Regions from separate parts of the Modestobacter sp. VKM Ac-2979 genome, predicted to be linked through region 1. Evidence: predicted binding sites of a transcription regulator. Region 1 holds the regulator's gene; each other region holds the start of a gene.

Region 1 (7,765 bases):
TCCGGCCCGGCCGTCGTCGTCGCCACCGGGACCCTCAGCCGGGAGTGGCTCGCCGGCTGAGGGTCCTGGCTGCGCAGTCGCAGGTCAGGGACGGTCGGGCTCGTCGGCCCGCGTCTCCGGGTCGTCGGTGGGCGCCTCGGGCTTGTCGCCGGGGCCCACGTTCCCGGTGCCGCGGGGTGCTCCGCGGCCGGTGTCCTGGTCCGCGCCACCGAAGACGTTGCGCGGTGGGTCGAGGCCGGCGGGGTCGCGGCCTGGGTCGTCGAGCTCCTCATCGGGGCTGGTCATCGTCGTCCTCTCGAGCGGTGGACCGTGCCCCGCCGCCCTACCCGGCACCCGGCCGGCCAACCCGTCGGCTGCTCAGCCGGACCGCTCGGGATCGCTGCCGGCGGTCGGCGCCCGCGCCTCGGGCACGGTCGTCACCTCGCCGGCCGGGGTGTCCGGGCCGTCGGGCAGGTCGCGCATCCGCAGCAGGGGGCTCGCCACCACCCAGCCGGCCGCGAGCAGCTGTCCGGCCGCGGCGATCCACAGCGTCGGCAGCACGCCGAGCCAGGTGCCCAGGACGCCGCCGAGCAGGCCGCCCAGCGGCATCGTGCCGTAGACCAGGAAGCGCACCGAGGCGTTCATCCGCCCCAGCAGCGCCGGTGGGCACAGCCGCTGGCGGAAGCTGACCTGGGTGATGTTGTAGACGACCACCGCCCAGCTGAAGCCGAACTGGCCGAGCGTCAGGAACACCAGCGGGGCGCCGGTGGCGGCCAGCGGCGTGAGAGCGGTGAACGGCACCAACACCATGACCGCCAGCGGGATCGCCCGGCCCTCGCCGACGGTGCGGGCGAAGCGCGCGGCCGTCGCCGCGCCGACCAGGCCGCCCACCGCGCCGGCGGAGAAGACCAGGCCCAGCACGCTCTCGGACAGCTCGAGCCGGCGCAGCGCGTAGAGCACCAGCAGGGTCGTGGTGATCGTGGAGAACAGGTTCGACGTGCCGGTGCAGGCGACGATCCGGCGGAGCAGTGGCTGGTGGACGACGAAGGACAGTCCCTCGCCGATCTCGGTGCGCAGCGACCGCCGGCCGGCCCGGTCGGGGACGGTGTCCGGGCGCTGGATCCGCCCGATGAAGAACGCCGAGAGCAGGAAGGACGCCGCGTCGACGGCGATCAGCAGTGGCGCGCCCAGCACCCGCAGCAGCACGCCGGTGATGCCCGGCCCGGCCACCTGGGCGACGGCCCGGCTGGCCTCGAGCTTGCCGTTGCCGTCGACCAACTGGTCGCGGTCGACCAGGGCGGGCAGGTAGCTCTGGTAGGCGACGTCGAAGAAGACGGTCGCCGTGCCGGTCGCCGCCGCGACGACGAACAGCTGCCCGAGGGTGAGGGCGTCGAGGAGGTACGCGATCGGCAGGGTCGCCAGCACCGCCGCGCGCACCAGGTCGGCGGTGACCAGCACCCGACGGCGCCGCCAGCGGTCGACCCAGGCACCGGCCGGGAGCCCGATGAGCAGGAAGGCGGCGGTCTCCAGTGCCGTCAGGACGCCCATCTCCAGCGGCGTCGCCTCCAGCAGCGAGACCGCCAGCACCGGCAGGGCCAGCAGGGTCACCTGGGTGCCCACCTGGCTGACCGTCTCAGCGGCCCACAGCTGACGGAAGTCGTGGTGCCGCAGCAGGCTCCGGTCGCGGGTCACCGGCGCAGCCTCCCGCCACTGATCGGGGGAAGTCAATCACTGAGCCGTGTCGACGTCCTAGGCTGCCGGGATGGACGAGCCGGAGGCCGGTGCGAGCGAGGCGGTGGCCGGTGCGGGGGCGCGGCGGTTCGTCGGGGAGCGCCGGCCGGCCACCGACGCCGAGGCGCGCGCCCTGGCCTCCGCCGTCCGGCTGCGGATCCTGCGGCTGTGCCTGGACGAGGCGCTGACCAACAAGGAGCTCGCCGCGCGGCTGGGCCGCAACCCGGCGACCGTGCTGCACCACGTCCGCACCCTCGTCGACACCGGCTTCCTGGTCGCCGAGAGCGCGCGGCGGGGCGCCCGGGGCGCCCGGGAGGTGCCCTACCGGGCGACCGGGAAGAGCTGGCTGATGGACGGCGCCGGCGCCTCGGGCGCTGCCCGGGACGCCGCGCTCGCCGCCTTCCTCGAGGAGGTCGCCGCGGTGGGGGAGAGCCACCTGGAGAGCACCCGGTTGGGCCTGCGGCTGGGTGCGGCGGACCTGGCCGAGTTCCGCGAACGGCTGCACCGGTTGCTGGACGAGTACGCCACCCGGCCGGCGGACCCCGGGGCGGAGCGCTGGTCGCTGTACCTCGGGATGCATCCGGAGGTCCGAGGTGTTGTACCGGGCGATGACAACAGGTGATGTGACAAGTCGGTCGCCCCAGGACCAGGGGCATGCCACGCTGGAGACGATGACGACAGCCCAGAACCGCGCGATCCTCGACGAGGCCGAAGCCCGTGTCGACAAGGCGCGCGCCAGCATGCCCGACACCAAGCCGGCACCGGCCGGTCAGTGGGACGCCGCCGACGACACCACCGGCTCCTACGTCAAGGAGGAGCGCGGCGCACTCCGCCGGGTCGCGGGGCTCGGCACCGAGCTCACCGACGTCACCGAGGTCGAGTACCGCCAGCTCCGCCTGGAGCGGGTCGTCCTGGTCGGCGTCTGGACCGAGGGGACGGCGGCCGACGCGCAGCGTTCGCTGACCGAGCTCGCCGCGCTCGCCGAGACCGCCGGTTCCCAGGTGCTCGACGCGCTGATGCAGCGCCGGGACAAGCCGGACCCGGCCACCTACGTCGGCTCGGGCAAGGCCGCCGAGCTGCGCGAGGTCGTCGCCGCCACCGGCGCGGACACCGTGATCTGCGACGGGGAGCTGGCCCCCGGCCAGCTCAACCAGCTGGAGAAGGTGCTCAAGGTCAAGGTGGTCGACCGGACCGCCCTGATCCTGGACATCTTCGCCCAGCACGCCACCAGCCGAGAGGGCAAGGCCCAGGTCGAGCTGGCCCAGATGCAGTACATGCTGCCCCGGCTGCGTGGCTGGGGTGAGTCGCTGAGCCGGCAGGCCGGTGGTCGGGTCGCCGGCGGTGGCGGCATCGGCACCCGTGGTCCGGGTGAGACGAAGATCGAGACCGACCGTCGCCGGATCCGCTCCCGGGTGAGCAAGCTCCGCAAGGAGATCGCCGGGATGGCGACCGCCCGGACGACGCAGCGCAACTCCCGCGACCGCAACGCGACGCCGAGCGTGGCGATCGCCGGCTACACGAATGCCGGCAAGTCCAGCCTGCTCAACCAGCTCACCGGGGCCGGCGTGCTGGTCCAGGACGCGCTGTTCGCCACCCTGGACCCGACGGTCCGTCGCGCGCAGACGCCCGAGGGGCGCGAGTACACGATGACCGACACCGTCGGCTTCGTGCGCCACCTGCCGCACCAGCTGGTCGACGCGTTCCGCTCCACGCTGGAGGAGGTGGCCGACGCCGATCTGCTCGTGCACGTCGTCGACGGTTCCGACTCCGACCCGCTGGGCCAGATCGACGCCGTGCACACGGTGCTCAACGAGATCGACGCGTCCGCCGTCCCGGAGCTGATCGTCGTGAACAAGGTCGACGCGATGACCGAGGAGGACATGCTGGCGCTGCGCCAGGCGCTCCCCGGGGCGATGTGGGTCTCGGCCCGGACCGGCGAGGGCATCGAGGCGCTGCGCGACGTGATCGCCCAGCGGCTGCCGCACCCGCACATCGACGTCGAGGTGCTGGTGCCCTACGACCGGGGTGACCTGGTCGCCCGGGTGCACCGGGACGGCGAGGTCGTCGAGGAGGCGCACGAGGCCACCGGGACCCGGCTGACCGCGCGCGTCAACGCCGGCCTGGCCGCCCAGCTCGACGATTTCACCGCGCCGGCCACCGAGGACTGACGGAGGGCCCCGCTGCCGCTCGCACGTTCGTGCCGGGCTCCCGCAGCGGGGCGAGCGGACAGCCCGGCGGATCACGACCAGGTCACGGCCCCGGTACCGTGACGCGATGACCAGGGGAGCGGTGGACCGGACGGCGACCGCTGCCGATCGACCGGTCGCACCGGTGGTCGGGGTGGGCCGGCCGCCGTGGTGGCTGCTCGTCCTCGCCGCCCTCGTCACCGTCGCGGTCACCGTCAACCTGCTCAGCCGCGGGTGGCTGGAACGGATGGACCTGCGGGTCTCCGAGGTGACCAGTGTGTGGGCGCTGCGGGACTCGTGGGCCTACTGGCCGATCTGGGTCGTCACCCAGATCGGCGGGCGGGTGACGATCCTGGTGGTGCTGGCCGGGCTGGTCGGGTGGCTCGCCGTGCGGCAGCGGACGCTGGTGCCGCTGGTCCGGGTGGTCGTTGCGCTGGCCCTGCTCACCACCGTGGTCTACGCGTTCAAGTGGGGCACCGGTCGTACGGCCCCGGCCTTCCCCGGGTCGTTCTTCCACACGGACGGGGCCAGCTACCCCTCGGGGCACGTGGCGAACGCCGTCCTCATGTGGGGGGTGGCCCGGTGGCAGGCCGTCGAGTTCGGCCTGCCCGCGGGCGTGCAGCGGGCCACCTGGCTGCTCAGCGTGCTGGGGCCGGTGGCGACGGGTGTGGCCATGGTGGCGCTGGACTTCCACTGGGTCACCGACGCGGTGGTCGGGCTCGCGGTCGGACTGCTGCTGTTGGGCGTGGTTCACGCACTGGACGCTGTCGCGATGTCACGCTGGGTTCGTGCCAGAGCCGGCCGATCCCAGGCGTAGCAGCGCCACCCGCCGCAGGACGACGGCCGGCGCCGCCCTCTGTGCGCCCGTCGGCCTGCTGGTCGCACTGCTGCCTGCCGGGCCGGCGGCCGCCGACGACGGGACCGCTCCCTACGGCGAGCCGACCACCCGGTGCGAGATCACCGACCCGCGGCTCCCGGAGCTCTCCGGCCTGGCCAGCGCCGGGGAGTCGATGCTCGCGATGAACGACGGCGGCGACCGCGCCGAGGTGCTGGTGCTCGACGGAGCCTGTGCGGTGGGTGAGGTGCGCACGGCGGAGGTCGACCCGTACGACCCCGAGGACCTCGCCCTCGCCGCCGACGGGACCATCTGGCTCGCCGACATCGGGGACAACGCGCAGAGCCGGGAGACGGTGGCGCTGATCGGTCTGCGCCCCGACGGGACCACCGTGCTGACCAGGCTCACCTACCCCGACGGTCCGCACGACGCGGAGGCCCTCCTGCTCGCGCCCGACGGCACCCCGTACCTGGTGACCAAGGAGGTGCTGGGCGCCAGCTCCGTGTACCGCCCGGATGCGCCCCTCGGCGACGGAGCCACCGTGCCGATGAGCAAGGTGGCGGCGCTCGGGCTCACGTTGACCGGCACACCGGGCGGCCCGGTGGGCCGGGCCGGCCAGCTGCTGGTCACCGGTGGCGCCGTGTCGTCGGACGGCTCGCGGATCGCCCTGCGGACCTACACCGACGCCTATGTCTGGCCGCTGAGCGGCTCCGACGTCGCCGGGGCGTTGGCCGGGCCCCCCGTGCGGGTGGCGTTGCCGGAGGCCCCACAGGGCGAGGCCATCGCCTTCGCGGCGAACGACCGGGACCTGCTCGTCGCCGGCGAGGGACTCCCTGCGGTGGTCACCCAGGTGCCGGCCACCGGTGACCTGACGGGGACGGTCCCGGCGGAGCCCACCGAGGCCGCCGACGGGTCGCTGGCGACCGCCGGTGGGGTCGAGCCGCTGACCGCCGGTCTCATCGCCGCGGCCGTGGCCACCGTGTTCGTGTGGGCCGGCGGCAAGCTGCGGCGGAGCCCGGCCTGAGCACGGGCCCGGCGCCCGTGCCCGAGGTCAGACCCGACGGAGCACGGTGACGACCCGGCCGAGGACCGTGGCGTCGTCGCCCGGGATGGGCTCGTACGCGGCGTTGTGCGGCATCAGCCACACGTGCCCGTCACGCCGCTTGTAGGTCTTCACCGTCGCCTCGCCGTCGATCATCGCGGCGACGATCTCGCCGTTCTCCGCGGTCGGCTGCTGCCGGACGACGACCCAGTCGCCGTCGCAGATCGCCGCATCGACCATCGAGTCACCCGCGACCTTCAGCATGAACAGGGTGCCCTCGCCGACCAGCTCGCGGGGGAGGGGGAAGACGTCCTCGACCGCCTGCTCGGCCAGCACCGGACCGCCGGCGGCGATCCGGCCGACCAGGGGCACGTACGTGGGTCGGGGGGCAGTGGCGTCGTCGACGCCACTGGCTGCACCGGAACCGGCCAGCGCCTCGGCCGTGGCCTCGTTCGTCGTCGCGGTGCTGTCGCCGGGGAGGCGCACGTCGAGTGCGCGCGGCCGGTTCGGATCACGGCGCAGCCAGCCCTTGCGCTGCAGCACTGACAACTGGTGGGCCACGGACGAGGCGGAGGAGAGACCGACCGCCTCACCGATCTCGCGGACCGAGGGCGGGTAGCCGCGGCGCTCGATCGAGTCACGGATGACCTCGAGCACCCGGCGCTGCCGCTGGGTCAGTCCGTCGCCGTCGGCGGCCCGGTCGGGGAACTCCCGCACCGCTGCTCCCGCCCCCGCTGCAGCCGTGGGCGCTGCGCCGTCGGCGGGTGCCGGGCTGGACGCTCCACGCCGCGAAGGGCTCTTGCCGCCGCGCGCCTTCGGGCCGTCGACCGCCATGTGTCCTCCTCGTCCGGCTGCCTCGGCAGCAGTTCCCGGTGGCGTCCTGCCGTACCGACGGCCGTGTCGCCACGGCGAGCCGGGACCTCGGACGCTGTCCTCGATCGCCTCGGAACCGTATCGCCTCAGGCCTCTCCGTTCAAACACGTGTTCGAAGAAGTCGCCGTGTCGGCGTGTTCCTGTCGGGGGTGTGCGGTAGACATCGCCCAGACGTTCTGTTCGAACGCCTGTTCGACCACCCGGTACCGCGAGACCTCTGGAGCACCCCGATGGCCAGTCCGCAGCTCGAGCTCCCCGTGGCCGCCCCGGCCTCGATGGCGGTCGTGCTCCCGTTCCCGGGGGCGCGCCAGGTGGCGCACTCGCCCGGGTCCGTGGTGCGCGGTCGGCCTGCACCCCTGCCCCGGGCGGCTCGCCCTGCGGCGGCCCTGCGGGGTCCCGGGCATCCCGACGTGCGCCCTGGTCGGCGGGTCGGCGTTGCGGGCGGGGGCGCCGCCGGCTGCGCGAGGCGCACGGGAGGGGGTGGCGGTGGGGCCGCCTCGGGTGCACAGGCGCCGTTGCGGCTGACCCGGCGCGGGCGGCGAGTGGTCGCCGGGCTGTCCATCGCCTTCGGGGTGTCCGTCGCCGCGGCGACGTTCGCCGCCGAGTCCGGCGGCCCCGGCGGCGGCCTCGAGCTGGCCGGCTCGACGATGGTCGTCGTCCAGTCCGGGGACACCCTGTGGTCGATCGCCGGCGAGATCGCGCCGGAGGAGGACCGTCGCGCGGTCGTCGACGCGCTCCTGAACGTGAACGGCCTCTCCGACGTCGACCTCGTCCCCGGTCAGGTGCTCGAGCTGCCCTGACCGGCGGCGCACCGGTGTCCACCGCGGTGCGAAGGGCCCGGCCGAGGCGCCGGTGGTTGTGGCGGGAGGGGCTCCGAGGGGCGCCCGGGTCAGATGCGGAAGACGACACGCTCGCCAGGGCTTGCACACCTGTAGGGGTGGTCGTACGGTTCCACCACAACATCTAGTAGTTACAGAGCTGTAAGCCATCCACAGTCGTTCCACACGTTGTCCCCGGCGCATCCACCGGATGTCCCCGGCCCAGTCCACAGCACGGCCATCGGGTCGGGGCCCGGTCACGGTGTCACGACGCCGCGGCGAGACCCTGCGCGACACCTCG
Region 2 (7,765 bases), on a different contig from region 1:
GGCGACGCCGGTGCCGCGGCGGTCCCGCCCGCGTGCCAGGAGCACGGCCGCGATCAGCAGGACGACGCCGAGGACCGCGTCCAGGACGATCCGGCAGGCGAACAGCACCACGCCGAGGTCGTCGAGGACGTCGACGACCACGTACTCGTCGACCGCGGCGGCCAGGTCGTTGGCCGTCCCACCTGCCAGGTCCGTCGCGACCAACCCGACCAGCGCCAGGTCGGCGACGGTGGCGACGCCGAGCACCCCGACCGAGACGGCCAGCAGGACCCGCACCCGTCGTGGTGTCGACCAGTCGGCGAGCGCGTCGGCAGCGCGGCGCATCACGCGGTGCACGGGCCCGACGGGCTCCACCGCCGCGTCGAAGGCACCCTCCCGGGTCAGGGCGAGCAGCTCACCGGCCAGCCGGTGGACCTGCGGCTCGCTGGACCCGACGGCGACCTCCAGCCGGTGTTCGAGCCGGCGCCGGTCGTGCCTGGACAGGTCGTGGTCGACCACCCCGCTCAACAGCTCCACCGCCGCGTGCAGCTGGGCGGCGGGCGCCTGGTCCCGCCGCCGGCGCAGCCGCAGGAAGAGCAGGAGGGAGGCGACGAAGAGCAGGTAGGCGATCGGCGCCGCGGCGGCGAAAAAGTAGTCGTTGTCGACGGTGATGAACTTGCCGATCTCGTCGAAGAACAGCCCCGCACCCACGCCGGCGAGCAGCGCAGCCCAGGGCAGCACCGACCGGTTGACCATGGTGAGGGCCAGGCCTGCGCCGATGGTCAGCAGCAGGCCACCCCAGACGGCATGGGCGATGTGCAGGGTGTCGCCGCCCACGGTGGGGTAGCCGGTCAGCGCGAGGTAGGCGCGGGTGACGACGATCGACCCGGCGAACCCGACCAGCAGGAGGAAGGCGTGCCTGTCGGCATCGACCCGGCGTGCCAGGTGCCGCCCGGGCCGCTCCCGCTCGCTCAGCGGACGGTCTCCCGGCAGCCGGTCGCCAACGACCGTTGCGCGGCCTCCAGCACCCGGACGACGTCCCGCCCGAAGGTGACGTCGCACGGGTGCGCCCCGCCGGTCAGCGCAGCGGCCTGCAGCTCGTCGACGGCGACCGCGTGGGCCTCGACCGCGGTACCGGACTCGGGCAGCAGCACCAGCCGGCCGGCGTCCCCGTGCACCCAGGTGTCGATGCCGGTGGCCAGCTCGGCCACGGTCGCCGAGACGGTCACCGTGCTCGCGCGGCCCTCGGGGTGGGTGAGCACCAGGTGAACGGTGTCGCCCTGCCCGGCGCCGGCGTGCACCGCGCTGACCGGCCCGAGCGCCGGGACCAGGAGGGAGAGCGCGTGCGGTCCGACGTCCCACAGCGCGCCGTGCTCCAGCCGCCACGGCGTCTCGAACGGCGAACCCGCCAGCCGGCCCAGCCAGGTGACCGCACCGCCGGCCAGGGTGATCCGCGATGCCTGCTCGAGCCAGGTGGAGGTCGCCGTCCGGAAGCGGCTGGTGAAGAAGACCACCGAGGCGACCCCGGCGTCCTCGACCGCGGCGACCACCCGGTCGGCCGCAGCGACCGACAGCGCCACCGGCTTCTCCAGCAGCAGGTGCTTGCCCGCGGCCGCCGCGCGCTCGGCGAGCGGCGCCTGCACGTCCGGCGGCAGCGCGAAGCTCACCGCGTCGACGTCGGCGAGCAGGGCGTCGAGGTCGTCGGTGCCCGGGACGTCGAACTGCGCCCCGGCCGCCTTGGCCTTGGCCAGGTCCCGGCCCCACACACCGACCAGCTCGGCGCCCGGGTGCCCGGCCAGCGAGGTGGCGTGCACCTCGGTCGCCCAGAAGCCGGTGCCGAGCACCCCGAACCGCATGCTCAGACCGCGCCGAACTGGCGGTCCCCAGCATCACCCAGGCCGGGGACGATGTAGGCGTTCTCATTGAGCCGCTCGTCGACGCTGGCGGTGAAGACGCGCAGCGGCAGGCCGCTGGCCTCCAGCCGCTCCAGCCCCTCGGGCGCGGCCAGCGCGCAGAGCACGGTGATGTCGGTGCAGCCGCGGTCGGTGAGCAGCGAGCAGCAGTGCACCAGCGAGCCGCCGGTGGCCAGCATCGGGTCGAGCACGAAGACCTGGCGGCCGACGAGCGACTCGGGCAGCGAGGCCATGTAGGCCTCCGGCTGGAAGGTCACCTCGTTGCGGGCCAGCCCGACGAAGCCCATCTGCGACTCCGGCAGCATCCCGTGCGCGGTGTCGGCCATGCCGAGGCCCGCGCGCAGCACCGGCACGATCAGCGGCGGTGCGGCCAGCCGGTAGCCGGTGGTGTCGGTGACCGGGGTGGTGATCGGCTCCTCGGCGACGGCGAGGTCGCGGCTGGCCTCGTAGACCAGGATCTGGGTGAGCTCCCGCAGCGCGGCCCGGAAGGCGGCGTTGTCGGTGCGCTCGTCGCGCATCCGCGACAGTCGGGCGCGGGCGATCGGGTGGTCGACGACGGTCAGCTGCACGGCGCACACCGTATCGGCCTGCGGCTGCAGGTCAGGAGCGGAGCCGGGCGGCGGCCTCCCCGACCCCCTGCCCGGTGACCCCGGACGCCGAGACCGGCCGCCCGGTGGCCAGCAGCAGGAGGTCCCCGGCGCGGCCGCACACCTCGGGTCCGTCGCCTCCCACCCAGTCGGTGTCGGTGGCCACGAGGCGGAGCCCGCTCATCCGCCGGGCCGGGCGGCCGTAGAAGGCGTTGGACCAGACGTGGTGCAGCGCGGGGACGGCGAGGGCGGGCGGTGTCGGCAGCCGGCGACCGAGTGGGCGGGCGATGTCCTGGCTGTGCACGAGGACGTCGACCAGCGGGTCCCAGGGGCTGGACAGGCCGACCCGACGGTCGAGCGCCGCGGTCTCCCGCAACTGGGCGAGGAGCGTGGCCGGCGGGTACACCGCGGCACGTTCCCGAGCGGCGCGGGCCTCGGCCCAGTCGAAGTCGCCGCGGGCCCGCAGGATGCGCAGCACCATGCCTGCGGTGGACTGCCGGGTGGAGAGGGTCAGGTGGGCCAGCACGTCGTGCACCGTCCAACCGGGGCAGAGCGAGGGCGCCGTCCACTCCTCGCGGTGCAGGGTGTCGAGCAGGTCGGCGAGAGCACGCCGCTGAGCAGCGACCTCGGGGAGCATGGCGACGCGGGGTTCGGGCACGGGTTCCTCGCACGGGACGGTGGACGGCGGTCGGGGCGAGGACTCCCGTGCCACCAGGAACTCATCGCACCCCGACGTCGCGCTCATCGAGTCCGACTCGGTCCCGCCGAGCGGGCAGGCTGAGGGGCATGGCTCGCGCACCACGCACTCCCACCGGCGGCGCACTGGCGGCACTCGGCCTGGTCGCCTTGTCCGCCTGGGTCGTCTTCATCGTGATCGAGCTCGCCACCGTGCCCGAGCCCGGCGCCCCGACGGTGGACGCACTGGCCACCCAGACCGCGTCGTCCCTCACTCAGGGGAACGCCGAGGCGCTGCAGGCTCTCCTGGTGGACGACGCCCCCGCTGACTACGCCGAGCAGCTCCTCGCCGGGGTCCCCGCCACGGAAGGCGATCTGGAGGCCGTGGTCCGGGACTCCGGCCGAGGCGACGTGATCGTGGTGCGCGCACCGGCAGGCGGCGACAGCTGTCTCGCGTGGCAGGTGGTCCCGGAGGACGACCGCTACCTCCTCGGCGTCGTCCCACCCGTCAACGGCTGCTGACCGAGGTGTGGACCAGCACGGCGGCGGCCAAGGGCCCCACCACCGCGGATGGCAGCGCGTGCCCCATCCCCGGCACGGTCACGACAATGGCGCCGGAGATGGCCTCAGCAACGCGAAGCGCCGCCGGCGGTGGGTTGATCGGGTCGTTCGGCGCCTCGACGACCAACGTCGGGACCGTCACCTGGGCGAGTTCCGCACCGCGGGCCAGCCCAGCCTGGTCGGCTCGCGCGTGCGCCGCCGTGTTGTCGTGCCGCCCGGCGTGGTCGATGACCTGTTCCTCCATGAGGCGGAACTCCTCGGCGTCGAAGGGGACGTCTGCACCGTTCAGCAGCCGCCAGTGCTCCACCCGCCAGGCGACCTCGGCGTCCCGGTCGCGTGGGTCCGCGAGGTGCTGCCACAGCTCCAGCAGCCGAGGGTCGGTGTCGGTGGAGGCTGCGGGCGCGGCACCGTCCGGGCCTGCGCCCTCCAACGCCGCCGTTGCGAAGAGGGTGGCCGAGAGCAGGCGGTCCGGGTGGTCGAGCAGCAGCAGTTGGACGAGCGTGCCGCCCATCGACATCCCGACCACGTGGGCACGTGCGATGCCGAGCGCGTCCAGGACGGCGACCGCATCGTCCGCGAGGTCTCGGACCGCGTACGGCTGGACGTCGAAGGCCCAGGTCGACCGTCCCGTGTCGCGGTGGTCGTAGCGGATGACGCGGTGCCGCTCACCGAGAGCGCGCACGAGGTCGTCCGGCCACGTGCGGCCCGAGGCGTTGGCGCCCATGATCAGCAGCAGCGGCGACCCGTCCGCGCGGCCCGCCTCCTCGACCCAGAGCCGGACATCAGGTGTGACCTCGACGATCGTCTCCACCGCGGCATGCGACCACGGCGCAGAGCCCCACCGCGACGGATTTGCCGACCGAGCCGACTGCGCACCGCAGCAGGCAGAGCGCACACGTCGCCGACCGCCCAGGAGTCATGGGGAGCCCAACCAGGCCGTCAGGTCAGCAGCGGACCGATGAGGATCTCGGTGCCGTCGGGGCGATAGGTGCGCCATCGCCCGTCCGGTGGGCGTTCCACCCGGAACCCGTGGTGAACCTTGGTGTGGTGGCGTTCGCACAACAACGCTGAGTTCTGCAGGTTGGTCTCGCCGCCGTGCAGCCAGTGGATGAGGTGGTGGACGTCGCACCAGTGGGTCGGGGCGCCGCAGCCGGCGAACACACAGGACTTGTCCCGCCGCTCCACTGCCTTGCGCAGGCCTGGGGTGACCACCCGGTGGTCCCGGCCGAGATCGAGCGGGACGCCGTCGGGGCCCATCACGATCCGGGAGATGCTGCCGTCACAGGCCAGGTAGCGGGCACGGGCGGCGGAGATCGTCGCCCCGAACCCGGTGCTCGCCGCGCCCGGGCCGGTGGCCGGATCGACGAGGTCATCGAGATCGACGCCGACGACCACATGCGGCTTGACGGTGCGCAGGATCGGCAGGCTGCCCGAGGCCAGCTGGTTGTCGCACAGCTGCACGAGCGCGTCGGCGTTCTGCTGCGCGCGGGTCCGGTCGTCGCCCTGGGGTCGGTCGGCCTGCACGATCGACTCGATCGCCGCCTGCACCTTCTCCCCACCGACGGCATCGAGGTCGAACCGGCCGGTGACGCTGCCGTCGGAGTGCTTGGCGATCGTCAACCGGCGGCCCTCCGTCGGATCAGGCTCCGGGCCATCCGGGTCCAGCGCGTCCTCGAACGCCTGCACCGCGGCCACCAGCGACTGGTGCGGCGACTCGGCCGCCACCTGCGCCCACACCCGATCGAAGGCAGCGAGGTCGATGCCCTGCTCGGCAGCCTGCGCCCGCTCCGACTCCCCCACCGCGCCAGCGACCACGTCCATCTGCGCCGCGGTCACCGACCCCTCGGCGAACCCGGCGGCCAGCGCCGGGAAGTGCTCCAACGCCCGACCCGACCGCAGGATCCGCGACGCGTCACTCGCGGACAGCCGGGTGTGCCCGATCAACCACGACCGCATCGACTTCAACCCGTCGCGCTCCGCGGCCTGCGTGCTGTCTGCGCAGCGAACCGTGCGGGTCAACTCCGCCGACGCACGGTTCACCAGCTGCACCAGCATCGCCGTCCGGTCCAGCACCTGCCCGTCCGTGAACGAGTGCAGATCGTCGGCCGCCAAGGCGTCCAGAGCCGACATCAACTCGCTCACGGACACCTCCCGGCGCATTCGAACGTGTGTACGAATACTATCGCCGGAGCGATGACCGGGCAACACGAATCCGCAGGTCAAACGCCTGTCCACAGATGCGAGAAGCCCCTTGACACACCACCCGGCAGAGTCGCGAGAAGGGCGATGGGCGCCGCACCGTGTCCGATCCATCCGAGCCGCAGTGGAGAATGCGCGCATGACCCACGTGCTGGACCCGAACGCGCTGGCCGACACCAGCGGCGGAGCGGGCACCCCGCCCGACCCGTTCGCCGACGTCACCCGCTCGAACGACGCCTTCCGCGCGTTCCTGCACGGCCTCCCCGGCGTCGACCAGGTCGGCGCCGAGGCGCGGGCGAAGGTGCTGGGCACGCGGTCGATCAAGACGACCGCCAAGGCGTGGGCGATCGACACGGCGATCTCGATGGTCGACCTGACCACGCTGGAGGGCGCGGACACCCCGGGGAAGGTCCGCAGCCTGGCCGCCAAGGCCCGCCGTCCCGACCCGACGGACCCGGCCTGCCCGGCCGTCGCCGCGGTCTGCGTCTACGGCGACCTGGCCGGCGTGGCCAAGGAGGCCCTGGCCGGCACCGGCATCAACGTCGCCGCGGTGGCCACCGCCTTCCCCAGCGGCCGGGCCAGCCGGGAGGTCAAGCTCGCCGACGTCCGGGACGCCGTGGACAACGGCGCCGACGAGATCGACATGGTCATCGACCGCGGCGCGTTCCTGACCGGCCGCTACCTCGACGTCTTCGAGGAGATCGTCGCGGTCAAGGAGGCCTGCGGGTCCGCGCACCTCAAGGTGATCCTGGAGACCGGCGAGCTGGTCACCCTGGACGCCGTCCGCCGCGCCTCCTGGCTGGCGATGCTGGCCGGCGGCGACTTCATCAAGACCTCCACCGGCAAGGTCTCCCCCGCCGCGACCCTGCCGGTCTGCCTGGTGATGCTGGAGGCCGTGCGCGACTTCCGCGCCGCCACCGGCCGCCAGGTCGGCGTCAAGCCGGCCGGCGGCATCCGGACGACGAAGGACGCCGTCAAGCACCTGGTCCTCATCAACGAGACCGTGGGCGCGGACTGGCTGTCCCCCGACTGGTTCCGCTTCGGCGCCTCCAGCCTGCTCAACGACCTGCTCCTGCAGCGCCAGAAGCTCCGCACCGGCCACTACTCCGGCCCCGACCACGTGAGCGTCGACTGATGAGCATCTTCGAGTACGCCCCCGCGCCCGAGTCGCGGTCGATCGTCGACATCCGGCCCAGCTACGGGCTGTTCGTCGACGGCGAGTTCGCCGACGGCACCGGCACGCCCTTCACGACGGTCAACCCGGCCACCGAGGAGGTGCTGAGCGAGGTCGCCACCGGCAGCGACGCCGACGTCGACCGCGCCGTGCGCGCCGCCCGCCGCGCCTTCACCCGGGTGTGGGGCCCGATGCGCCCGGCCGACCGCGGCAAGTACCTGTTCCGCATCGCCCGGCTGCTGCAGGAGCGGGCCCGGGAGTTCGCCGTCCTGGAGACGCTGGACAACGGCAAGCCGATCCGGGAGAGCCGGGACGTCGACGTCCCGCTGGCCGCGGCGCACTTCTTCTACCACGCAGGCTGGGCCGACAAGCTCGAGCACGCGGGCCTCGGGCCGGCCCCGCGGCCGCTCGGCGTGGCCGGGCAGGTCATCCCGTGGAACTTCCCGCTGCTGATGCTGGCGTGGAAGGTCGCCCCGGCGCTGGCGACCGGGAACACCGTCGTCCTCAAGCCGGCCGAGACCACCCCGCTGACCGCACTGCTGTTCGCCGAGATCTGCCAGCAGGCCGACCTGCCCCCGGGCGTGGTCAACATCGTGACCGGCGCCGGGGAGACCGGCCGTGCGGTGATCAGCCACCCGGACGTCGACAAGGTCGCCTTCACCGGCTCGACCGAGGTG
Region 3 (7,765 bases), on a different contig from region 1:
GCGAGGGTGAGGTTGAGCAGCAGGTCGACTACGCCGAACCCGATGCCCGCCAGCAGCAGCGCCCCGGCGACCGCTCCTCCGCTGGGCGCCATCGGCACGGCGGCGCAGCCGACGCCGAGGACCAGCGCGCCGCCGGTGAGCAGCGGCGCCAGTGTCAGCCGGAGCCGGAGATACCCGGCGAGGCCCACGCCCAGTGCCGACCCGGCGGAGAAGGCGGCCGGCAGCCACGAGGCCGCGGCCGGGCCGAGCCCGTGCTCGACCCGCAGCCGGGGCAGGGTGGGGCCCAGGACGCTGGCCAGGGCCCCCAGCACGAGGAAGCCGACCACACCGGCGACGGCGAGCGCGACCGGTGACGTGATCCTGATGGTGGACGCTGGCGCTGCCGGTTCTTGCACGTCCCGCAGTGAATCGTGCAGACTTCCGCAGAGTCAAGCAGGAATCAGTAGGCGAGAGGACGGGATGCGTGTGTTCGCCCGGGAGCGCCAGGCACGGATCCTCGACGAGCTGCACCGGCACGGCCGGGTGCAGGTCGGCGAGCTGGCCGAGCTGCTGGGGGTGTCGGAGGACAGCGTCCGCCGCGACCTCCGGGCGCTGTCGACGGCCGGGCACCTGCAGAAGACGCACGGCGGGGCGGTGCTGCTGGACCCGGCGCGGATGGCCTGGGCCGACCGCCAGGACGTCGCCACTGCCGCGAAGGACGCGATCGCCGAGGCCGCCGCGGCCGCGAACCTGGTCCAGCCAGGCGACACCGTCGTCCTGGACGCCGGGTCGACCGTGCTCGCGCTCGCCCGGGCGCTGACCGTGCGCCCGCTGTCGGTGATCACCAACTCCCTGGACATCGCGCTCCTGTTCGAGGCCGACCCGGAGGTCGACCTCACCCTGGCCGGCGGCCAGTGGAGCCGGCACTCGCGGTACTTCAGCGGGTCGGCCACCGCCGCGGCGCTGGCCCGCCACCGGGCCGACTGGGCGTTCCTCGGCGCGTGCGCCCTGGACCCGGAGGCCGGTGCCACCTCGGTCGACGCCGACGATGCCGACGTGAAGGCGGCGATGGCGCAGGTGGCCCGGCGCACCGCGGTACTGGCCGACAGCAGCAAGCACGACACCGTCGCGCCGCACCTGGTGCTGCCGCCGTCCGGCATCGACCTGATCGTCACCGAGGACGAGGCGGCCGCCGTGCGCTGGCGCGACCGCGACGTCCAGGTGCTGCTCGCCCCGCCCACCGAGGACGCCGAGGTCGCGACCGCCGCCTCCTGAGGCCGCCGGTCAGCCGTCGGTGCGCGCGGCGCTGTCCCGCTGCGCCCGCACGTCCGCCAGCCGGCCTTCCAGGGAGGCGCTCATCGCGGCCCACGAGTCGCTGCCGAGCACCAGGCGCAGCGGCGCGGGCTGCTGATCGACGCTGTCGATCATCGCGTCGGCCATCCGCCCCGGGTCGCCGATGACCCCGGGCGGCCCGCCGTCGCGGAATGCCCGCACGGCCGCAGCGGGCGAGACGTCGTAGGCGTCGAGCGGGTCGGCGAAGCGCAGCCCGCCGTGCCCGAAGTCGGTGCGGGCACCTCCGGGCTCGACGATGGTGACGCCGATGCCGAACGGCGCCACCTCGGGGCCCAGCGCCTCGCAGAAGCCCTCGATGCCCCACTTCGAGGCGTTGTACAGCGAGGAGCCCGGCCACGCGGCCTGGCCGGCCATCGACGACAGCTGGAGGACCCGCCCGCCGCCGGCGGCACGCAGGTGCGGGAGCGCGGCGCGGATCAGCTGGATGGAGCCGAGCAGGTTGGTGTCGAGCTGGTGGCGGACCTGGTCGTCGCTGAGCTCCTCGGCGGCGCCGAACAGCCCGTAGCCGGCGTTGCTCACGACGACGTCCAGCCGGCCGAAGTGCGCCTGTGCGGCGTCCACCACCGACCGGATGCGGTCGGTCTCGGTGAGGTCCAGGCGGTGGACGGCGAAGGTGTCGGGGTGGGTGTCGACGAGGTCGGCGACGGCGTCCCGCCGTCGGACGGTGCCGGCGACGCGGTCGCCGCGGGCGAGCAGCCGTTCGGTGAGCTGACGGCCGAAGCCGCTGCTCACCCCGGTGATGAGCCAGGTTCGTGTCATGCGCCCAGCGTCGGGAGGCGGTGCGCCGGCAACCAGGCCCCCGGTGAGGGGGGTGCCGGCAGGGACAGCCACGTGAGTGCCGCGGCGACCTACCGTTCGGGCGTGACGGAGAACCTGATCGGTGAGTACCTGCGTGCCCGGCGCGAGCAGGTGCGCCCCGAGGACGTCGAGATCGCGGTGACCAACCACCGTCGCGTCCCCGGGCTGCGCCGCGACGAGCTGGCGATGCTGGCCGGGGTGAGCACCGAGTACTACACGCGCTTGGAGCAGGGCCGTGACCGGCATCCGTCGGCGCAGGTGCTCGACGCGGTGGCGCGGTCGCTGGGCCTGGACGGCGCGTCGACCGCGCACCTGCACGACCTGGCGGACCCGGCACCCCGCCGCCGTCGCGCGCAGCGGCGTGCCGAGCGGGTGCGACCGAGCGTCACCCAGCTCATCGCGTCGTGGGACCACACGCCCGCCTTCGTGCAGGGCCGCCACCTCGACGTGCTGGCGGCCAACCGGTTGGCCGTGGCGCTGTCGCCGCTGTTCACCCCGGGCACCAACCTGCTGCGGACCGTGCTCCTGGAGCCGGGCAGGTCCGGCTCCCCGGCCGAGCTGGAGGCGACCGCCGTCGACCTGGTCGCCGTGCTGCGGAGCGCAGCCGGCCCGGACGTCGACGATCCGCGACTGGCCGAGCTGGTCGGCGAGCTGTCGGTGCGAAGCGACCTGTTCCGGCGGCTCTGGGCCCGCCACGACGTGCGCCGGCACCCCGGCGGGGGCGTGTACCGGATGCAGCACCCGCAGGTCGGTGACCTGGAGCTGCGCTACGACAAGTTCTCCGTCGCAGACGCCGACGACCAGGTGCTGGTGGTCTACCAGGCAGAGCCGGGTTCCCGGTCGGCCGAGTCACTGGCCCTGCTCTCCACGATCGCCGGGGCTGCTGCGGCCGACCTTCAGGCAGGGCACCGTGGTGGCCAGGCGCTCGACCCGACGACCGCGCACTCCGTGTAGCAGCCGGGACATCGCTCGGTGCTGCCGAGACCCGAGCGGCATGCCGGGACCCGGGCGGCATGCCGGGGCCCGGGCGCGACTGAGCACCGGGCCGGGCAGGTCAGTGCAGGAGCGGTCCGATCAGGATCTCGGTGCCATCGGGTCGCCAGGTACGCCATCGACCACCGGGATCTCGTTCGACCCGGAACCCGTGATGGACCTTGGTGTGGTGCCGTTCGCACAACAACGCTGAGTTCTCCAGCGAGGTCTCGCCGCCGTGCAGCCAGTGGACCAGGTGGTGGACGTCGCACCAGTGGGTCGGGGCCCCACAGCCGGCGAACACGCAGGCCTTGTCCCGCCGCTCGACCGCCTTCCGGAGCCCGGGGGTGACCACCCGGTGGTCCCGGCCGAGATCGAGCGGAACGCCGTCGGGGCCCATGACGATGCGGGAGATGCTGCCGTCACAGGCCAGGTAGCGGGCCCGCGCTGCCGAGATCGTCGCCCCGAAGCCCAGCTCCGCCGCACCCGCGCCGGTGGCCGGATCGACGAGGTCATCGAGATCGACGCCGACCACCACGTGCGGCTTGACGGTGCGCAGGATCGGCAGGCTGCCCGAGGCCAGCTGGTTGTCACACAGCTGGACGAGGGCGTCGGCGTTCTGCTGGGCTCGGGTCCGGTCGTCGCCCTGGGGTCGGTCGGCCTGCACGATCGACTCGATCGCCGCCTGCACCTTCTCCCCACCGACCGCGTCCAGGTCGAACCGACCGGTGACGCTGCCGTCGGCGTGCTTCGCGATCGTGAGCCGGCGACCCTCGGTGGGGTCGGGCTCGGGGCCGTCGGGGTCCAGGGCGTCCTCGAAGGCCTGCACCGCAGCCACCAGCGACTGGTGCGGCGACTCGACCGCCACCTGCGCCCACACCCGATCGAAGGCAGCGAGGTCGATGCCCTGCTCGGCAGCCTGCGCTCGCTCCGACTCCCCCACCGCAGCGGCCACCACGTCCATCTGCGCCGCCGTCACCGCACCTTCAGCGAACCCGGCGGCCAGCGCCGGGAAGTGCTCCAACGCCCGACCCGACCGCAGGATCCGCGACGCCTCGGCCGGGGCCAGCCGCACGTGCCCGATCAGCCACGACCGCATGCTCTTCAACCCGTCGTGCTCCGCGGCCTGTGTGGTCTCGGCGCGCCGGACCGTGCGGGTCAACTCCGCCGAGGCGCGATTGACCAGCTGCACCAGCATCGCCGTCCGGTCCAGCACCTGCCCGTCCGTGAGCGAGTGGAGATCGTCCGACGCGAGGGCATCGAGAGCCGACATCAACTCGCTCACGGCACCTCCCGCAGCATTCGAACGTCTGTACGAATGCTATCGCGAACGCGGATGCCGCTCAACCCGAATTCGCAGGTCAGACGCTTGTCCACAGATGTCCGAGACACCTTGACAAGCCGCGAGAGAGCAGTGCCCAGCTGCCCGATGAGCGGCTGTTGGCACGAGCACCGGCATTGAGCGACGTCCGATGTCGAGAACGCGCGACCGGTTCCGTCTCCCGGGTGTCCGCGGCCACGATGGCCGCACCACCAGCGAGGAGAACCACGATGGCCAAGTACCTGCTGCTCAAGCACTACCGCGGCGCGCCGGCTGCGGTGAACGACGTCCCGATGGACCAGTGGACCCCCGACGAGGTCTCCGCCCACATCCAGTACATGCAGGACTTCGCGGCGAAGCTCGAGGAGACCGGCGAGTTCGTCGACGGCCAGGCGCTGGCCCCCGAGGGGTCGTGGGTCCGGTACGACGGCGAGGGTCGCCCGCCGGTCACCGACGGCCCGTTCGCAGAGACGAAGGACCTCATCGCCGGCTGGATGGTCATCGACGTCGACAGCCACGAGCGCGCCGTCGAGCTGGCCGGCGAGCTGTCGGCGGCGCCGGGAGCGGGCGGCCGGCCGATCCACGAGTGGCTCGAGCTGCGCCCGTTCCTGGGCGCGTCCCCCACCATCACCGAGTGACCCCACCGGTGGACGACGCCCTGATGCGGGGCCTGGTGCCGGGCGTGCTCGGCGTCCTCGTCCGCCGCGGAGCCGACTTCGCGGCGGCCGAGGACGCCGTCCAGGAGGCGCTGCTCGAGGCGGTCCGCAGCTGGCCGGCCGCCCCGCCGCGGGACCCGACGGGCTGGCTTGTCACCGTGGCCTGGCGGCGGTTCCTCGACGCGACCCGGGCGGAGGCCACCCGCCGGCGCCGGGAGGAGACCGTCGCCGACGAGCCGCCGTCCGGGCCGGTGCCCTCGGCGGACGACACGCTGCAGCTGTACTTCCTCTGCGCCCACCCGTCGTTGACGCCCGCGTCGGCGGTGGCGCTCACGCTGCGCGCCGTGGGCGGGCTGACCACGCGGCAGATCGCCGCGGCCTACCTGGTGCCCGAGGCGACGATGGCCCAGCGGATCAGCCGCGCGAAGCGGACTGTCTCCGACGTCCGCTTCAACGAGCCCGGCGACGTCGCCACCGTGCTGCGCGTGCTCTACCTGGTGTTCAACGAGGGCTACTCCGGGGACGTCGACCTGGCTGCGGAGGCGATCCGGTTGACCCGTCAGCTCGCGGCCGCCGTCGACCACCCGGAGGTGGCGGGGCTGCTCGCCCTGATGCTGCTCCACCACGCGCGGCGGGCCGCCCGGACCGCGTCCGACGGCAGCCTGGTGCCACTCGCCGAGCAGGACCGCGACCGGTGGGACACCGCGCTGATCAGAGAGGGCGTCCAGGTGCTGCAGGCCGCCCTGGCCCGGGACCGGCTGGGCGAGTACCAGGCCCAGGCCGCGATCGCGGCGCTGCACGCCGACGCGCGGTCGGCCGCGGAGACCGACTGGGTGCAGATCGTGGAGTGGTACGACGAGCTGGTCGGGCTGACCGGCAGCCCGGTGGTGCGGCTCAACCGCGCGGTCGCCGTCGGTGAGGCGGACGGTCCGCGCGCCGGCCTGGCAGCGCTCGCCTCGGTGGACGCCTCGGTCCCCCGCTTCGCCGCCGTCCAGGCGTACCTGCACGAGAAGGACGGCGACCGGACGAGGGCGGCGCGGCTCTACGCCGAGGCGGCCGCCCTGGCGGGCAACGCAGCCGAGCGCGACCACCTGACGCGCCAGGCGGCCCGGCTCAACTCCCGCTGACGGCCGGGCCGATGACTTCCCCACCATCCCGGAGTCAGTGCTGCGAGGCGACCGACCCCGGAGGAGACCCCATGCCCACGATCCTGCCCATGATCCTCACCGCCGACCCGGAACGCCTGAGGGACTTCTACGTCGGAGTACTGAACGCTCAGGTGGTCGAGCAGACCCCGCCTGAGGACGACGGCGACCCGCCGTTCTTCCTCAGCCTGCGCATCGGTGACTCGGTGCTGGGGCTCGTCCGGGAGGCCGAGCCACCCGCCGGCAACCGAACCCTGCTGGGCATCGGCGTCGACGACGTCGACGCGCTCCTGGACTCGGTCCGCTCGCACGGCGGCGCGGTCACCGGAGGGCCGACGGACATGGCGTGGGGCATGCGGGTGGCCCACGTGACCGACCCGGACGGCAACCCGATCAACCTGCAGTGCCCCGTAAGGGACTGACGTCCGGGCGGGCGCGGTCGATCCACTCGCGGAGCAGTGCGCCGAAGACCTCGGGCCGCTCGTGCACCAGCGCGTGGCCGGCGCCCTCGACGACCGCCAGGGTGGCGTTCGGATGCTGGCCGAGCAGGCCGACCGCGTCCGCACACCCGACCGTGGAGTCGCGGCGGCCGGCGACGATGAGCGTGGGCCCGTCGTAGGTGCCCAGGTCGATCGACCACCCCGCGAAGACCCGCTCCAACGCGGCTTCGTCGACCAGCGTCGTGCCGGGGATGACGTGGTCGCGGTAGCGGCGGGCGGTCGTCCGGGTCCGGACCACGAAGTACTCGTCGAACCCCGCCCGCTGCTCCGGCGCGAGCTCGTCGTGGGCGTCGTCGTCCTGGCGGACCACCTCGTGGTCGGGGACCTGTCCGGTCCGCTCGCCGAGCGGGCACACCAGCGCGAGGCCGCGCACGAGGTCCGGACGGCGGGCCGCCAGACCCCGGGCCAGGTAGGCGCCGTAGGAGTGCCCGAGCAGCAGCACCGGCTCCTCGGCCAGCTGTTCGACGAAGCCGGCGAGCAGCGTGACGACGTCGTCGTTGCTGGTCAGCCCCTCGGCCGTCGAGCGACCCATCCCGGGCAGGTCCGGGTAGACGCGGCGCAGTCCGACGTCCGGGACGACGGCCTCGACCGCCGCCTCGATCTCCCGGTGGTCGACGCCGGCACCGTGCAGCGCCACGAGCGGCGGGCCGGTCCCGTGCTCGACGTGGTGGACCGACACCCCGCCGACCTGGCTGTCCATGCCGGCACGCTAGTCGTCCTGACCGGACACGTTGATCGAACAGATCAGTCGCTGGGGCCGTGTACGGGTCTGGCGTTCGCTGGGGGTGTCCCGACCTCGTCGATCGTGTGGCTGCCGCAGGCGATCGTGGTCGTGCTGGCCTGCTCGATGCGGGACACGGTGAACCACCGCATGGCGTTGCGCAGCCGGCACCAGCCGATCAGGTGCCACTGGCCGTTCGTGGAGGCGAACAACACGGGTTCGACGTCCCGGGTGGTCGTGGTGCCGTCGCTCGAGGTGTAGGGGATCCGGATCACTCGTTGCTCGGCCATCGCCGCTTCCAGCGCTGACGTGACAGCGCG
Region 4 (7,765 bases), on a different contig from region 1:
GGCCGTCGGAGGTGCTGTTCACCGGTGGTGGCACCGAGGGCGACAACCTCGCGGTCAAGGGGCTGTACTGGGCCCGCCGCACCGCCGATCAGGGGCGTCGCCGGATCGTCGCCAGCCCGGCCGAGCACCACGCCGTCCTCGACAGCGTCGAGTGGCTGGAGAAGCACGAGGGCGCCGAGGTCACCTGGCTGCGGGTCGAGCCGACCGGCCGGGTCACCACCGACGCGCTGGCCGACGCCCTCGGTGACGGGCGGGACGTCGCCCTGGCCACCGTCATGTGGGCCAACAACGAGATCGGCGCCGTCAGCGACGTGACCGCGCTGGCCGCCGTCGCCCACGAGGTCGGGGTGCCGCTGCACACCGACGCGGTGCAGGCGATCGGACAGTCGCCGCTGGACTTCGCCGCCATCGGCGTCGACGCCCTGACCATGACCGGGCACAAGGTGGGCGGCCCGATGGGCGCCGGGGCGCTGCTGCTGCGCCGGGACGCCGAGTGCACCCCGCTGCTGCACGGTGGTGGGCAGGAGCGCGACGTCCGGTCCGGCACCCTGGACGTCGCCGCGATCGTCGGGCTGGCCGCGGCGACGCACGCCACGGTCGCGGACCGGGCCGAGCGCACTGCGCGGGTGGCCGCGCTGCGTGACCGGCTGGTCGCCGGGGTGGTCGCCGAGGTGCCCGACGCCCAGCTCAACGGCCCGCCACTGGACGACGTGGTGGCCGGTGGTCCGGGGCGGCTGCCGGGCAACGCGCACCTGTCCTTCCCCGGTGCGGAGGGCGACGCTCTGCTCATGCTGCTGGACGCCCGGGGCATCGAGTGCTCGACCGGGTCGGCCTGCAGCGCAGGCGTCGCCCGGCCCAGCCACGTGCTGCTGGCCGCCGGCGCCGACCCCGCCCGGGCCCGCAGCTCGTTGCGGTTCAGCCTGGGCCACACCTCGACCGACGCCGACGTCGACGCGCTGCTCGAGGTGATCGGCCCGGTCGTCGAGCGGGCCCGCCGGGCCGGGACCGGGCAGCACTGAGATGCGACTGATCGCCGCCATGAGCGGGGGAGTGGACTCCGCGGTCGCCGCCGCGCTGGCCGTCGAGGCGGGACACGAGGTCACCGGTGTGCACCTGGCGCTCTCGCCCGACCGGCAGACGCTGCGCAGCGGTGCCCGAGGGTGCTGCAGCGTCGAGGACTCCCACGACGCCCGGCGGGTCGCCGACGAGCTGGGCATCCCGTTCTATGTCTGGGACCTGGCCGACCGGTTCCGTGAGGACGTCATCGACGACTTCGTCGCCGAGTACGCCGCCGGACGGACCCCGAACCCCTGCCTGCGCTGCAACGAGAAGATCAAGTTCTCCGCCGTGCTCGACCGGGCCCGGGCGCTGGGCTTCGACGCCGTCGTCACCGGGCACCACGCCCGGCTGGCCGACGGCGAGCTGCGCCGCTCGGTCGACGCCGCGAAGGACCAGTCCTACGTGCTCGGTGTGCTCACCGCCGAGCAGCTGGCCGGCGCCGTCTTCCCGCTCGGCTCGATGACGAAGGAGCGGGTGCGGGAGCTGGCGGCCGAGCGCGGCTACGCGGTCGCCACCAAGCCGGACTCGCACGACATCTGCTTCATCTCCGACGGCGACACCCGCGGCTTCCTCGCCCGCCGGCTCGGTGAGCAGCCCGGCCCGGTCGTCGACGCCGCGACCGGCCAGACCGTCGGGACGCACGCCGGCGCGCACGGCTTCACCATCGGCCAGCGTCGTGGGCTGGGTGTGACCGCCGGTGACCAGCGCCCGCGGTACGTGCTCGGGATCGAGCCGGTCAGCCGCACCGTGACGATCGGCACGGCGGACCAGGCGGAGGTCGACGAGGTGCGCACCGGGACGCCCACCTGGACCGGGCCGGTGCCCGACCTCCCGTTCCGGGCCCAGGTGCAGCTGCGCGCCCACGCCACGCCGGTCGCCTGCGAGGTCTCCCTCGCCGAGGACGGCGGGCTGTGCCTCGTGCTCGGCGAGCGCCAGCGCGGAGTGGCCCCGGGGCAGTCGGCCGTGCTGTACGCCCCGGACGCCGAGCGGGGTGACCTGGTGCTCGGTCAGGGCACCGTGCTGCGCGCCGGTGAACGGCCGGAGACCCCACTGAGCTGACCGTCACCGGTGCCGGCGGGACGGCGGGCTACGGTCGGCACGTGACCTCGGCGACGCACCTCCCGGACGACAGCAGTGAGCCGGGCGCCGACGGCGAGGTGCGGTCGGCGCTCCCGGTGTGGGGACCGGCCACCGGCGTCGGGTCCCTGCCCGGCACCGACCCGGTCGAGGCGATGCGGCTGGTCGTCGGCGAGCTGCCGGACCTGCCGCACCTGCCCGAGCTGCCCGGCCGCGGCGCCGGGTCGGACCTGATCGGTCGCGCGGCCGCCCTGCTGGTCGACCTCTACGTCGACCTCACCCCAGCCGGCTGGCGGCTGGTCGCCCGTCCGGGCGCCGACCTGCGCCGGGCCAGGGAGGCCCTGGCCCGCGACCTGGACGCGCTCTACGAGGTGGCCGAGCGCTACGTGGGGCCGTTGAAGATCCAGGTGGCCGGTCCGTGGACCCTGGCCGCCGGGCTGGAGCGCAGCCGCGGCGACCGGGCCGTGGTGGACGCCGGGGCGCGCCGCGACCTGGCGCAGTCCCTCGCCGAGGGGATCGCTGCCCACGTCGCCGCCGTCTCCGCCCGGGTGCCGGAGGCCTCGGTCGTCGTGCAGCTGGACGAGCCGTCGGTGCCCGCCGTGCTGCAGGGCGGCCTGCCCACCGTCAGCGGGTTCGGCAAGCTGTCGGCGATCGAGTCGAACGTCGTGGAGGAGCAGCTCACCGGGCTCATCCGCCAGGCGTCGGCGCCGGTCGTGGTGCACTGCTGCGCCCAGCGCGCCCCGCTCGACCTCTTCCGGGCCGCCGGGGCGCAGGGGCTCTCCTTCGACCTGGGCCTGGTCCAGGACCTCGACGCCGTCGGCACCGCCATCGAAGCCGGCACCCACCTGCTCGTGGGCGTCGTCCCCGGCACCGACACCGACCTGGGCCGGCCGAAGGCGACCGCCAGCCGCGTGCAGGCCTGGTGGCGGGAGCTGGGCTTCCCGGCCGAGGAGCTGGCCGGCGCGGTGACGCTCACGCCGTCCTGCGGCCTGGCCGGGGCGAGCCAGGCCTACGCCCGGACGGCGATGGCGCACGTCCGCGAGGCCGCGAAGTACCTGCTGCCGGAGTGACGCCCCGGTCGAGTCCTGGCTGCCGACCTCCTTGACCGGGACGTCGTCCCGTTAGCACACCCGCCAGGCGGCGGCATCCCGGGCCTGCGCCGACGTGGCGAGGCGGTCGTCGAGGACCGGCTGGAGGGCGCGCTCGACGTCGGGTGCGCCAGGCGATGGTGTCGTCCGGGTCGGTGGCGGGTGTGCTGGACCGACCCTGTCAAGGGGCGGCGGCAATCTGTGGACAGGCGTCTGACCTGCATATTCGTGTTGCTGGAGGTCCTCGACGGCGGTAGCATTCGTACACACGTTCGAATGCTGCGGGAGGTGTCGTGAGCGAGTTGATGTCGGCTATGGACGCCCTCGCGGCCGACGATCTGCACTCGTTCACGGACGGTCAGGTGCTGGATCGGACGGCGATGCTGGTGCAGCTGGTCAACCGTGCGTCGGCGGAGTTGACCCGCACCGTGCGCCGCGCGGACAGCACCCAGGCCGCCGAGCACGACGGGCTGAAGAGCATGCGGTCGTGGCTGACCGGGCACACCCGGCTGGCGCCGGCCGAGGCGTCGCGGATCCTGCGGTCGGGTCGGGCGTTGGAGCACTTCCCGGCGTTGGCCGCCGGGTTCGCTGAAGGTGCGGTGACGGCGGCGCAGATGGACGTGGTCGCCGCTGCGGTGGGGGACCGTGAGCGGGCGCAGGCTGCCGAGCAGGGCATCGACCTTGCTGCGTTCGATCGGGTGTGGGCGCAGGTGGCCGCGGTGGCTCCGCACCAGTCGCTGGTGGCCGCGGTGCAGGCCTTCGAAGACGCCCTCGACCCGGACGGCCCGGAGCCGGACCCGACGGAGGGTCGCCGGTTGACGATCGCCAAGCACGCCGATGGCAGCGTCACCGGCCGGTTCGACCTGGATGCGGTGGGTGGGGAGAAGGTGCAGGCGGCGATCGAGTCGATCGTGCAGGCCGACCGCCCGAAGGGCGATGAGCGGACCCGCGCGCAGCAGAACGCCGACGCCCTCGTCCAGCTCTGCGACAACCAGCTCGCCTCGGGGAACCTGCCCATCCTGCGCACGGTGAAGCCGCACGTGGTCGTGGGCATCGACCTCGACGACCTGGTCGACCCCGCCACCGGCGCCGGTGCGGCGGAGCTGGGCTTCGGGGCGACGATCTCCGCCGCCCGGGCCCGCTACCTGGCCTGTGACGGCAGCATCTCCCGCATCGTGATGGGCCCCGACGGGGTCCCGCTGGACCTGGGGCGGGACCACCGGGTGGTCACCCCCGGGCTGCGCAAGGCCGTCGAGCGGCGGGACGGGTCCTGCGTGTTCGCCGGCTGCGGCGCCCCGACCCACTGGTGCGACGTCCACCACCTCGTCCACTGGCTGCACGGCGGCGAGACCAACCTGCAGAACTCAGCCCTGTTGTGCGAACGGCACCACACCAAGGTGCATCACGGCTTCCGGGTGCAGCGAGATCCCGGCGGGCGATGGCGCACCTACCGCCCCGACGACACCGAGATCCTCATCGGGTCACCGCTGTAGTGGCGTAGGAGGCTGCTCGCTGCCCGAGGTGGCGCGCTGCCGACTGTGCTGCCGTTTCCCGTCGGAGCCGCCGGATAACGTCTCGTCCGTGAGCAGCGAGGCAGGGGAGCAGGACACGGTGGAGCGGGCGGACCAGCCCACGGTCGAGGCGGCCGTCGACCGGCAGGACGTCACCGAGGTGCCCGACGAGGCCCGCACCCGGCACCGCGACCTGTCCGAGGAGCTCGACCGGTACGCCTTCGCCTACTACGTGCAGGACGCCCCGCTGGTCAGCGACGGCCAGTACGACGAGCTGATGGGCGAGCTCAAGGCGTTGGAGGCGGCCCACCCCGCACTGCTGACCCCGGAGTCACCCAGCCAGAAGGTCAACGGCGGGTTCGGCGCCACCTTCGCCCCGGTCACGCACCCGGAGCGGATGCAGAGCCTGGACAACGCCTTCTCCTCCGACGAGCTCTCCGCCTGGGCCGCCCGCGCGGAGCGGGACGGTGCCGCCGGCGCCGGCTACCTCTGCGAGCTGAAGGTCGACGGGCTGGCCATCGACCTGGTCTACGAGCGCGGCCGGCTGGTCGGCGCGGCCACCCGCGGCGACGGGACGACGGGGGAGGACGTCACCGCCAACGTCCGCACCCTGGCCGTCGTCCCCCAGCAGCTCACCGGCGACGACGTGCCGGAGTTCCTCGAGGTCCGCGGCGAGGTCTACTTCCCGGTCGCCGCGTTCGCCGAGGTCAACGCCGGCCTGGTCGAGGCGGGCAAGGCGCCGTTCGCCAACCCGCGCAACGCCGCGGCCGGCTCGCTGCGGCAGAAGGACGCCCGCGAGACGGCGAAGCGTCCGCTCAGCATGGTCGTGCACGGCATCGGCGCGCGCCGCGGCTTCGAGCCCGCCCGCCAGTCCGACGCCTACGAGCAGCTGCGCGCCTGGGGGCTGCCGGTCAGCGAACGGTACGAGGTGGTCGACGACCTCACCGGGGTCTGGGCCTACATCGAGCGGTACCGCGAGCAGCGGCACGCCGTCGAGCACGAGATCGACGGAGTCGTCGTCAAGGTCGACCAGGTCGCCCTGCAGCGCCGGCTCGGGTCCACCAGCCGCGCGCCGCGGTGGGCCATCGCCTTCAAGTACCCCCCGGAGGAGGCGACGACGAAGCTGCACGACATCCGGGTCAACGTCGGCCGCACCGGGCGGGTCACCCCGTTCGCCTACATGGAGCCGGTGAAGGTCGCCGGGTCCACCGTGCAGCTGGCCACGCTGCACAACGCCAGCGAGGTCCAGCGCAAGGGCGTGCTGATCGGCGACACGGTCGTCATCCGCAAGGCCGGCGACGTCATCCCCGAGGTGCTCGGCCCGGTGGTGGCGGCCCGCGACGGCTCCGAGCGGGAGTTCGTCTTCCCCACGCACTGCCCCGAGTGCGGCACCGAGCTGCGGCCGGAGAAGGAGGGCGACGCCGACATCCGCTGCCCGAACGCCCGCTCCTGCCCCGCCCAGCTCCGGGAGCGGGTCTTCCACGTCGCCGGCCGCGGCGCCTTCGACATCGAGGTGCTCGGCTACGAGGCGGCGAGCGCCCTGCTGGAGAGCCGGCTGCTCGCCGACGAGGGCGATGTCTTCACCCTCGACGAGGACGCGCTGTGCCGCACCGACTTCTTCACCAAGAAGGACGGCACCCTCTCGGCCAACGGGAAGCGGCTGCTGACCAACCTGCAGACCCGCAAGGACGTCCCGCTGTGGCGGGTGCTCGTGGCGCTGTCGATCCGGCACGTCGGCCCCACGGCGGCCCAGGCGCTCGCCCGGGAGTTCCGCTCGGTCGACCGGTTGATGGCGGCGAGCGAGGAGGAGCTGGCCGCCGCCGAGGGCGTCGGGCCGACCATCGCCACGGCGGTGCGCGACTGGTTCACCGTCGACTGGCACCGCGACGTGGTGGAGAAGTGGCGGGCCGCGGGGGTCCGGCTGGCCGACCCCGAGTCCGACTCCGGGCCCGGGCCGCTGACCGGCATCACCGTCGTCGTCACCGGCTCGCTGCGCGACCACAGCCGGGACCAGGCGATCGCCGCCATCCAGGAGCGCGGGGGCAAGGTCACCGGCTCGGTGTCGAAGAAGACCGGCTTCGTCGTCGTCGGCGCCGACCCCGGCAGCAAGTACGACAAGGCGGTCGCGGTGAAGGCGCCCGTCCTGGACGACGACGGCTTCACGGTGCTGCTCGAGCAGGGGCCGGACGCCGCCCGCGAGGTCGCCACCATCGGCGACGGTGCGGAGCCGGCGGACAGCTGAACCGTCGCCCCCGGCGGGCCGGAGAGCTACACCGGTGGGAGCCGGGTGACCGTCGCGGCGAGCCCGGTCAGGTGGGCCAGTCGCAGCAGCTCCGAGCGACGGAACGCCGGCCCGCCGGACCGGCCGAGCAGCACCGCAGTGCCATCGGCGCCCAGCGGCGCGGCCATCATCTCCACCGCCATCTCCTGCCAGCGCAGGGGCACCCAGTCACCGTCGCTGGGCAGCAGCAGGGGCGTGGTCAGCGGCAGCCACGGGGTGCGCATGCCCTCCAGTGAGGGTGCGGCGTCGGACGCGGCCAGCACGGTGAGCTGGTCGGCGGGACCGGCGAGCACCACCGCCCAGCCGCTGCGGAACACCCGGGGGAGCTCGGCGGCGAGCACCTTGGCGGTGCCCGCCCCGGCCGGGGCCAGCGCCTCGAGCAGCTCCAGCTCCCGGTGGGTGTCCAGCGGACCGGCGAAGGGGCGCAGCGACTCGACCTGCACGCCCGGCACGGCGGTCGCCGCGGTGATCAGGCTGTCGGCGACCCGGTCGGCGGGGAGCTCGACCACGATGTCGTCGACGGCGACACCGTTGCCGCGCTCCAGGACGTCGACGGAGACGATGTCGATGCCGGCCTGGCCGAGCGCCGTGGCGACGGCACCGAGCGTGCCGGGCCGGTCGGGGACGACCAGCCGCAAGAGGTAGGACACGGATCCCCCCGGACGTCGTGCTGAGGCGGGGCCGATCACCGTCGATCGCGGACAGGGGGAGCCTGCCGCATCGAGGGCCCCGGGACCAACCCGGCTCGC

Evidence for each region. Region 1 encodes LexA, which represses DNA repair genes until DNA is damaged. Its sites were predicted from a motif close to TCGAACANNTGTTCGA; they were not measured.
Region 2: a site for LexA is predicted at 5,876-5,891, ahead of O2W15_RS12655 (HNH endonuclease signature motif containing protein). Genes of this name have one in related genera too.
Region 3: a site for LexA is predicted at 4,405-4,420, ahead of O2W15_RS01505 (HNH endonuclease signature motif containing protein). Genes of this name have one in related genera too.
Region 4: a site for LexA is predicted at 3,485-3,500, ahead of O2W15_RS14065 (HNH endonuclease signature motif containing protein). Genes of this name have one in related genera too.

The regions. Positions count from the first base shown of each region.
Region 1 is NZ_JAPVBO010000007.1:60,230-67,994, forward strand. Features, by position in the region: gene dapF (diaminopimelate epimerase) at 1-60, shown strand, start outside; gene O2W15_RS19885 (hypothetical protein) at 85-285, opposite strand; gene O2W15_RS19890 (MFS transporter) at 358-1,671, opposite strand; gene O2W15_RS19895 (ArsR/SmtB family transcription factor) at 1,742-2,332, shown strand; gene hflX (GTPase HflX) at 2,382-3,878, shown strand; gene O2W15_RS19905 (phosphatase PAP2 family protein) at 3,985-4,713, shown strand; gene O2W15_RS19910 (hypothetical protein) at 4,685-5,755, shown strand; gene lexA (transcriptional repressor LexA) at 5,783-6,607, opposite strand; gene O2W15_RS19920 (LysM peptidoglycan-binding domain-containing protein) at 7,162-7,446, shown strand.
Region 2 is NZ_JAPVBO010000004.1:113,311-121,075, reverse strand. Features, by position in the region: gene O2W15_RS12685 (hypothetical protein) at 1-1,041, opposite strand, end outside; gene O2W15_RS12680 (Gfo/Idh/MocA family protein) at 951-1,835, opposite strand; gene upp (uracil phosphoribosyltransferase) at 1,838-2,461, opposite strand; gene O2W15_RS12670 (maleylpyruvate isomerase family mycothiol-dependent enzyme) at 2,493-3,137, opposite strand; gene O2W15_RS12665 (hypothetical protein) at 3,266-3,676, shown strand; gene O2W15_RS12660 (alpha/beta fold hydrolase) at 3,663-4,526, opposite strand; gene O2W15_RS12655 (HNH endonuclease signature motif containing protein) at 4,655-5,857, opposite strand; gene deoC (deoxyribose-phosphate aldolase) at 6,054-7,049, shown strand; gene O2W15_RS12645 (aldehyde dehydrogenase family protein) at 7,049-7,765, shown strand, end outside.
Region 3 is NZ_JAPVBO010000001.1:299,787-307,551, forward strand. Features, by position in the region: gene O2W15_RS01485 (MFS transporter) at 1-395, opposite strand, end outside; gene O2W15_RS01490 (DeoR/GlpR family DNA-binding transcription regulator) at 460-1,254, shown strand; gene O2W15_RS01495 (SDR family oxidoreductase) at 1,264-2,091, opposite strand; gene O2W15_RS01500 (helix-turn-helix domain-containing protein) at 2,194-3,084, shown strand; gene O2W15_RS01505 (HNH endonuclease signature motif containing protein) at 3,185-4,387, opposite strand; gene O2W15_RS01510 (YciI family protein) at 4,654-5,061, shown strand; gene O2W15_RS01515 (RNA polymerase sigma factor) at 5,058-6,206, shown strand; gene O2W15_RS01520 (VOC family protein) at 6,278-6,646, shown strand; gene O2W15_RS01525 (alpha/beta fold hydrolase) at 6,618-7,424, opposite strand; gene O2W15_RS01530 (helix-turn-helix transcriptional regulator) at 7,469-7,765, opposite strand, start outside.
Region 4 is NZ_JAPVBO010000004.1:419,761-427,525, forward strand. Features, by position in the region: gene O2W15_RS14050 (cysteine desulfurase family protein) at 1-1,019, shown strand, start outside; gene mnmA (tRNA 2-thiouridine(34) synthase MnmA) at 1,021-2,118, shown strand; gene O2W15_RS14060 (methionine synthase) at 2,160-3,206, shown strand; gene O2W15_RS14065 (HNH endonuclease signature motif containing protein) at 3,518-4,717, shown strand; gene ligA (NAD-dependent DNA ligase LigA) at 4,806-6,977, shown strand; gene O2W15_RS14075 (ACT domain-containing protein) at 7,004-7,666, opposite strand.